2 regions of the Pseudoclavibacter sp. RFBG4 genome follow, and region 2 is predicted to be linked to the other one. Evidence: predicted binding sites of a transcription regulator. Region 2 holds the regulator's gene; the other holds the start of a gene.
What was found. Region 2 encodes HrcA, which represses chaperone genes, less so after heat shock. Its sites were predicted from a motif close to TTNGCACTCGNNNNNNNCGAGTGCNAA; they were not measured.
Positions count from the first base shown of each region.

Region 1: the regulator HrcA is predicted to act here: its motif matches at 1,559-1,585, upstream of groES (co-chaperone GroES).

Region 1 covers NZ_PSYC01000029.1:126,824-130,994, reverse strand. Annotated here, with positions in the region: gene C5E10_RS11930 (hypothetical protein) at 1-261, shown strand, start outside; gene C5E10_RS11925 (class I SAM-dependent methyltransferase) at 292-1,482, opposite strand; gene groES (co-chaperone GroES) at 1,621-1,914, shown strand; gene rarD (EamA family transporter RarD) at 2,047-2,985, shown strand; gene guaB (IMP dehydrogenase) at 3,103-4,171, shown strand, end outside.
Region 2 covers NZ_PSYC01000020.1:176,082-180,252, reverse strand. Annotated here, with positions in the region: gene dnaJ (molecular chaperone DnaJ) at 1-892, opposite strand, end outside; gene hrcA (heat-inducible transcriptional repressor HrcA) at 981-2,012, opposite strand; gene C5E10_RS05905 (DUF4870 domain-containing protein) at 2,166-2,729, shown strand; gene hemW (radical SAM family heme chaperone HemW) at 2,736-3,947, opposite strand; gene C5E10_RS05895 (TIGR01777 family oxidoreductase) at 4,088-4,171, shown strand, end outside.

The DNA of each region.
Region 1 (4,171 bases), on a different contig from region 2:
GGCCAGCAGCCGAAGGCACCTGCGCCGGTGCTCGGCATCATCGGCGTCGCGCTCGGCGCGATCTCGCTGCTCCTCCTCCTACTTCCCGGGTGGGCGTACATCGTGGCCCTGGTGCTCGGGCTCGGCGCCGTCGGGCTCGGAATCGCGGGACTTCGCGCGCCGAAGGGCCTCGGACGCACGCTTTCAGTCGTGGGGCTCGTGGCGGGTGGTCTCGCGGTCCTTCTTGCCATCGTGACGCTCGTCGTCGTGCTGGTCGTCTAGGCACGAGACGCGCCGACGGCTCGGCTGTCCTCAGCTGAGCCGATCGGCGAGGATGGCGACGCGCTTGTCGCCGATCCTCGTGAGGATGAGCACCGCGGACGCGTCTCCCTTGAGCGAGAGCTTCCGCCTGAACTCCGCAGGGTCGATGTCGACCCCCCGCTTCTTGATCTCGAGCACGCCGATGCCCCGCTTCCGCAGCTCGCCCTTGAGCGACGACGCATGCAGGGGCAGCACCTCTCGGACCGAGAACGCGCTCGCGAACGGCGTCGGGGTGAAGTGCTCGGCGGTCATCCACGCGATGCTCTCCGAGATCATCGTCGCTTCGAGCGAACGTGCGAGGTCGCCGATGAGGCGCGCGCGGATGATCGCCGCGTCCGGCTCGTAGAGCACGGCGCCCAGCGCAGCGACGTCCGCGTCCCGGACGTCCTCGCCGGTCGTCAGCTCGGCGGTGCCGTGCCTGCCGATCACGAGGGCCGAACGGCGGATGCCCGCCCTCGCCGTGCCGTGCATCCACACCGTCGCCTCGACGAGGTCGCCGTTGGAGGAGACCCACTGCGTTTCCGCGTCATCCGGGAGGTAGGCGTGGTCGATCCCCGGTCCCAGCTTGATGCCCGTCGGGCGCTCGCGGCCTGCGGCGAAGACGAAGTCGAGGGATGGACTCCAATCGGCGGGATCGAAGTGGCGTGCCGTGCTCCCGCCGCTGGTGGTCCTGCGGGCCGGATCGAACCAGAGCGCATCGAAGGCCGCCAGGTCCACCTCCTCGGCGCGGTCGTGCCTGACCTGGGCATTGGGAAACGGGGCCAGGTTGTGGGCTGCGATCGCGGCGGTGACCTCGTCGACGTCGAACGCGGTGACCTCGAGACCGAGGGAGGCGAATGCCATGGAGTCTGCGCCGATCCCGCACCCGAGGTCTGCCACGCTCACGGCGCCGGCCTGCCTGAACCGGTTCGCGTGGTGCGCCGCGACCTGCAGTCGCGTCGCCTGCTGCAGGCCAGCGTCGGTGAAGAGCATCCGCTCGGCGAACGGGCCGAACTTGACGGATGCGCGCCGGCGGAGCTTCGCCTGCGTGACGACGGCGGCAACCACCTCCGCGGAGCCTCCTGCCGCGCGCAGCCTCGTCACGAGTGCAAGCGCGTCTCCCGCTGACTCGACGGGGGGCGCGTCGTCGAGCAGGGTCATCGCCTCTGGTGTGAGGAGGGCCAGGAGTTCGTCGCGTTGCACCAGCACTACGCTACCGGCGTACGCCACGAGACGTCGCCGCGTTGCAGTCGTCGCCGCCTGGCCCCTACACTCTGAGTTAGCACTCTCATGGGGAGGGTGCTAATTCTGAACTTCCTATCGCTGAGAAAGAGGTCAACCGTGTCGGTGAACATTCAGCCGCTCGAGGATCGCATCGTCATCAAGCAGGTCGAAGCCGAGCAGACCACGGCTTCGGGTCTTGTGATTCCGGACACCGCCAAGGAGAAGCCCCAGGAGGGCGAAGTCGTCGCAGTCGGCCCCGGCCGCATCGATGACAACGGAAACCGCGTGCCGCTCGACCTCGTGGTCGGCGACAAGGTCATCTACTCCAAGTACGGCGGAACCGAGGTCAAGTACGGCGGCGAGGAGCTCCTTGTGCTCTCCGCTCGCGACATCCTCGCGAAGATCGTCTAGTCTCCTGACCTTCTGAGGCCGAGCCGGTTCGGGCGGTCTCATCTGCAGGAGCAGCATCGCGCATGGCGCCCACCCCTCGGGGTCGGGCGCCATGCGTGTTTCAGCGGCCCGACGTGGGCGTACGATCTCGAGGTGACGGAATCTCCTCGGTCCGGCCTCTGGCTGGCGTTCAGCGCGTACGCGCTCTGGGGCTTCATGCCCCTCTACGTCGTTGCGACCGCTCCGACAACACCCGTGGAGCTCATCGCGTGGCGCATCATCCTGAGCGTCGTGTTCTGCCTGCTCGGCGTGCTCGTCATGCGGGCCTGGCGTCCGTTCCGGGAGCTCATCTCGAAGAAGCGGGTCGTGCTCGGCCTCGGCGTCGCCGGGATCCTGGTGTCGGCGAACTGGCTGTTCTACGTGCAGGCGGTCGCGACAGGCCACACTCTCGACGCCGCGCTCGGCTACTTCCTCAACCCGATCGTGTCCGTCGCGCTCGGGCTGGTCTTCCTCCGCGAGAAGCTCAGGCCCCTGCAGTGGGTCGCCGTCGGACTCTCCCTCCTCGCTGTGCTCGTCATCTCGCTCGGCTACGGCCGCATCCCGTGGCTCGGCCTGGGCGTCGCCATGACCTTCGGGCTGTATGGGCTCGTGAAGAAGCGGGTGGGGGTCCAGGCGGACGCGCTCTCCGGACTGGCGGTCGAGACGACGCTCATCATGCCCATCGGCGCGATCTGCCTGCTCTGGACGGTGCTCTTCGGCGGCGGCATCACCTTCGGCTCCGTGTCGGCGGTCAACACGGGCGTCCTGCTGTTCGCCGGCGTCGTCACGAGCGTGCCGCTCCTGCTGTTCGCGGCGGCCGCGCGAAGGCTGCGCCTCATCGAGCTCGGACTCATGCAGTACATCGCGCCGATCCTGCAGTTCGTGCTCGCCGTGGCGGTCTTCTCGGAGCCCATGCCGCTCGAGCGCTGGATCGGGTTCGCGATCGTCTGGGTCGCGCTCATCCTCTTCACGATCGACCTCGTGCGCACGGCTAGACTTGGCGCCAAGATTCCCTCGGTCGCGGACGTACTCGGTCCGCCGACACGAGGCTGATGAGCTGAGGACCCCGGGAATGCGTCCGGGGTCGTCGCTGTTCCATCACCACTGAGCTGTTTCCCGATGCACGAGGATGCCGCCGAACGGCGCATCCCAGATACCTCCTGGAGCGTAATGACCGAGTCGGACCCCTTTGGCTTCACCGGATTGACCTACGACGACGTGCTGCTGCTTCCCGGGCACACCGACGTCATCCCGTCTGAGGTCGACACGACGACGCGGCTGACGCGCGGCATCACCCTGCGCGTCCCGCTCGTCTCGGCGGCGATGGACACGGTCACTGAGGCCCGCATGGCGATCGCCATGGCGCGTCAGGGAGGCATGGGCATCCTGCACCGCAACCTGTCGATCGACGACCAGGTCGAGATGGTCGATCGCGTGAAGCGCTCCGAGTCCGGCATGGTGACGAATCCGGTGACGACGACCCCCAACGCGACGGTCGCGGAGGTCGATGAGATCTGCGGGCAGTACCGCGTCTCCGGCCTGCCGGTCGTCGACGAGGAGACGGGCAAGCTCGTCGGCATCATCTCCAACCGGGACATGCGCTTCGTGCCCGAGTCGGAGAAGCGCACGACCCGCGTGCACGAGGTCATGACGGGCGAGGGCCTCGTGACCGGTCCCGTCGGTATCTCCGGCGACGACGCCTACAAGCTCCTCGGCAAGCACCGCATCGAGAAGCTGCCGCTCATCGACGACGAGGGCAAGCTCGCCGGCCTCATCACGGTGAAGGACTTCGACAAGAGCGACAAGTACCCGAACGCGACGAAGGACGACGCCGGGCGCCTGCGCGTCGGCGCGGCGATCGGCTTCTTCGGCGACGGCTGGGAGCGCGCGGAGCGCCTCGTGGCTGCCGGTGTCGACGTGCTCGTCGTCGACACGGCGAACGGCCAGTCGGCCGGCGTGCTCGACATGATCCGCCGCCTCAAGAGCGACCCGGTGATGGGCCACGTGCAGGTCGTCGGCGGCAACGTCGCGACCCGCGAGGGCGCCCAGGCGCTCGTGGATGCGGGTGCTGACGCCGTCAAGGTCGGCGTCGGTCCTGGCTCCATCTGCACGACGCGCATCGTCGCGGGAGTCGGCGTCCCCCAGATCACAGCCGTCTACGAGGCGTCGCTCGCCGCGACCCCGGCTGGCGTGCCGGTCATCGCGGACGGCGGCCTGCAGTACTCGGGCGAGATCGCGA
Region 2 (4,171 bases):
CCCGACCTCGAACGGTCAGCACCTCGCCCGACTGCACGCCCGCGGGGATCTGAAGGTCGACGTCGCCGTCGAGCGCACCGACCGTGGTCGAGGTGCCCAGGATCGCGTCGGCCATCGACACCTCGACGACGCACTGGAGGTCGTCGCCGTCTCGTGAGAAGACCTCGTGCGGGCGCACGCGGATCTCGAGGTAGAGGTCACCGTTCGCTCCCCCGGCTGGTCCGGCTTCGCCTCGACCGGGAAGGTGGATGCGCAGCCCGGAGTCCACACCGGACGGGATGTCGACCGGGATGCTCACGTTCGCTCGGACACGGCCCTGGCCGTGGCACGTGTCGCACGGGTGCTCGATGACCGTGCCGTAGCCGCGGCACTGGGCGCACGGCTGGTTCGTGACGACCATGCCGAGGATCGAGCGCACCTGTCGCTGCACGGACCCGGCCCCACCGCATGCCGAGCATGTCGTGGGCGAGGTACCCGGCGCGCAGCACGTGCCCTGGCAGTTCTCGCAGGCGATCGCCGTCGTGACCTCGAGGTCCCGGTGCGTGCCGAACATGACCTCGTCGAGGTCGAGTTCGACGCGCACGAGCGCGTCCTGGCCGCGTTCCGCACGCGAGCGAGGCCCGCGGGAGCCCTGCTGGCCGAAGAAGGTCTCGAAGATGTCGCCGAAGCCGCCGAAGGACTGCCCATCTGGGCCGCCCTGGTCGTACTGCCGGCGCCGCTCGGGGTCGATGAGGGTGTCGTAGGCGTGCGTGACGGACTTGAAGCGCTCCGCGGCATCTTCGGACGGGTTGACGTCCGGGTGCAGCTGGCGTGCCAGCTTGCGGTAGGCCTTCTTGATCTCGTCCTGGGACGCCTCACGGCTCACGCCGAGCACGTCGTAGTGGTCTGCCAAGAGTGGCGACTCCTTCTTTGCATCTGTGTGTGTCACGCCTGCGTTGTCAGGCGCCGGGTGCATCCGCCGAGTGATGTGGCGGTGTCGGTCAGTCGTCCGAGTGCTGCTCGTCGAGCACCCGTGACAGGTAACTCGCAACCACTCGAACGGCCTGGATATTCCTCGGGTAGTCCATTCTCGTCGGCCCGACGACGCCGAGACGCGCGTCGCTCCCCGAGCTGCGATAGCCGCTCGTCAAGATAGCCGTCTCTCCGAGGCCAAGGTCGACGTTCTCCTGGCCGATGCTGACCGAGTAGGCCTCGGGGCTGGAGTGGAGCTCGTCGAGCAGCCGCAGGAGGACCACCTGCTCCTCGATGGCCTCGAGGACGGGCAGGATGCTCGAGGGGAAGTCGCGTTCGGTCCGGGCGAGGTTCGCGGTGCCCGCCATCACGAGGCGCTCCTGGCGGTGCGCCAGGACGAGCTCGAGCAGGTTGGCGATGACGGGAGCGAAGAGCTCCGCGTCTCGCTCCCCCATGATGCCGCTGACGTCCCTGAGCTCCGTCGACGCGCGCGCGACCGTCTTCCCGACGAGTCGGCCGGCCAGCCGGTCCCGGAGCACATGCAGCTGTTCGACGCTCACCTCGGCGCGGAGATGCCCGATGCGCTGCTCGACGCGGCCCGAGTCGGTGATGAGGACGGTCAGGACGCGCATGCTGGACAGCAGGACGAACTCGACGTGCTGGATCGCGGCGTTCGCGAGCGAGGGGTACTGCGCGATCGCGACGGAATTGGTGAGCTGCGCCAGCAGTCGCACCGACCGTCCGAGCACCTCGTCGACGTCGTCGCTGCCCTCGATGAAGGTCTCGATCGCCCGGCGCTGCGCTCCGGAGAGCGGCCTGAACTCGGCGAGTCGGTCGACGAACAGTCGGTAGCCCTTGTCGGTCGGGATGCGCCCGGAGGATGTGTGCGGGGCCACGATGAGCTCGGCGTCTTCGAGCTGTGCCATGTCGTTGCGGATGGTCGCCGCGGAGACGCCGAAATCGTGACGGTCTGCGATCGACTTGGAGCCCACCGGCTCACGACTCGTCACGTAGTCGGTGACGATGACGCGGAGCACCTGCATGCTTCTGTCTGAAACCACGATGCTCCTCCCTCGACGAGCTGCTGCGAGTCGGACTGGCACTCCGAACCTGAGACTGCCAATCCTACCGCTTTCCGCTCGCGCCACCAGCAGGATGCCAGGCCCTCGCAGGGCACGCGCAGTAGCGTGAGCGAAACCGACGAGAGGAACCCCGTGTCAGATCAGAACGCACCGACCCCGCCGCCAGGACACCAGGATCTGCCTCAGCAGCCGCCATACGACCAGCCGGGACCCTACGGGCAGCAGCCACCGTACGGGCAGCAGGCTCCCAACGGTCAGAAGGTTCCGTACGGCCAGCAGGCCCCCTACGGACACCCGCAGGGCGGGCAGTACCAGCAGTCGGGCCCGCAGAATGTGACAGAACCGCCCCTGACCCGAGACGGCGACCGCCTCGTCGGGACCTTCGATCACCTGCTCAACATCGTCGCCCCCGCCGTTGGGCCGCTCATTCTCTGGCTCGTCACACGGCGCAGGGGGCCTCTCGCCGACAGCGAGGGCCGCGAGGCGCTCAACTTCGGCATCACCGCTGCGATCGTGTACCTCGGCATCGGCGTCATCTCGCTGCTCTCGCTGATCGGCGGCCCCCTGGCGCTGATCGTCCCGCTCCTCTACCCGCTGCTCTGGGTTGCCGTCGTCGTCTACGCGATTCTCGGCGCGGTCCAGGCGAGCAAGGGTCTCCCCTACCGGTACCCGGTCACCTTCCGGTTCGTGAACTGAGCCGGCTCAGGCGGCGATTCGGCGCACGATCGCGTCTGCCATGAGCCGCCCTCGGAGCGTCGGGACGAGCCTGCCCTTCAGCGCGGCCCTCCCGTCGACGAGCGACTCGGCGATGAGCTCGGCGACGACACTGGAGTCGCCCAGCTCTGAGATCGCGAGGCCCTCCCGCAGACGCGAGCCGAGCATGATCCGCTCGAAGCGCTTCGTCTCCTCATCAAGCACTTCGCGCCCCATGGCCGGCGTGATGCCCTCAGCCAGCCTCGACGCGTAGGCGCTCGGATGCTTCGCGTTCCACCAGCGCACGCCGCCCACGTGGCTGTGCGCCCCCGGGCCGAATCCCCACCAGTCCGCGTCTCTCCAGTAGGAGAGGTTGTGGCGAGACGCGTGCTTGCCGTCGAGCGACCAGTTGCTGACCTCGTACCACTCGAACCCGGCCGCTGAGAGTCGCTCCTCAGCGAGCTCGTACATGTCGGCCTGCAGGTCGTCGTCCACGGCGGGCACCTCGCCGCGGCGGATCTGCCTGGCCAGCTTCGTACCCTCCTCGATGATGAGCGCATACGCGCTCACGTGCAGCGGCTCCTGAGCCAGCGCCATGTCGAGCGATCGGCGCCAGTCGTCGATGGACTCGCCGGGAGTGCCGTAGATCAGGTCGAGGCTCGGCTCGAGCCCGACTCGCTTCGCCGCGGCGACCACGATCGGGATGCGCGCCGGATCGTGGGTGCGCTCGAGGACGCTGAGGACGTGCGGGACGGCGGACTGCATCCCAAAGCTCACTCGGGTCACGCCCGCAGCCCGGAGCTCGGCGAGCTCACGCTCGCCAACCGAGTCGGGGTTCGCCTCGACGGTGACCTCCGCGTCTGGGGCGAGGCCCCAGCGACTGCGCACTCCCTCGAGCATCGCCGCAAGGTCGCTGACGGGCAGGAGGGTCGGAGTCCCGCCCCCGAAGAAGACGGTGGATACCTCGCGAGGGGCACCGCTCAGCACCCGCTCGGCGATGACCATCTCCTTCTCGACCTCGCCTGCGTAGCTGGAACGCGAGACCCCTCCGAGTTCCTCCGCCGTGTAGGTGTTGAAGTCGCAGTAGCCGCACCGCACGCGGCAGAAGGGCACGTGGATGTAGACGCCGAAGTCTCGCGACTCGGCGCCGACCAGTGCCTGCGCGGGGAGCTCGCCGCTCGGGGGCACCGGCTCACCGAGCGGCAGGGCGCTAGGCGCCAAGATGGCCGTTCGGCTGGGCCCTGTTCGGGGCGAAGTTCACGTGATGCACCCGCACAGCCTAGGCGCAATCAGGCGCGCGATCAGCCGAGCACGGCCTCGCGTTGCGCTCGCGTCCAACTGACACGACTACCTTCGAGGTCATGAGCACTCAGGCGACCTCCCCAAAGCACGTTCTCGTCTCCGGCGCATCCGGAATGATCGGCCACCGTCTCATCGAGGAACTG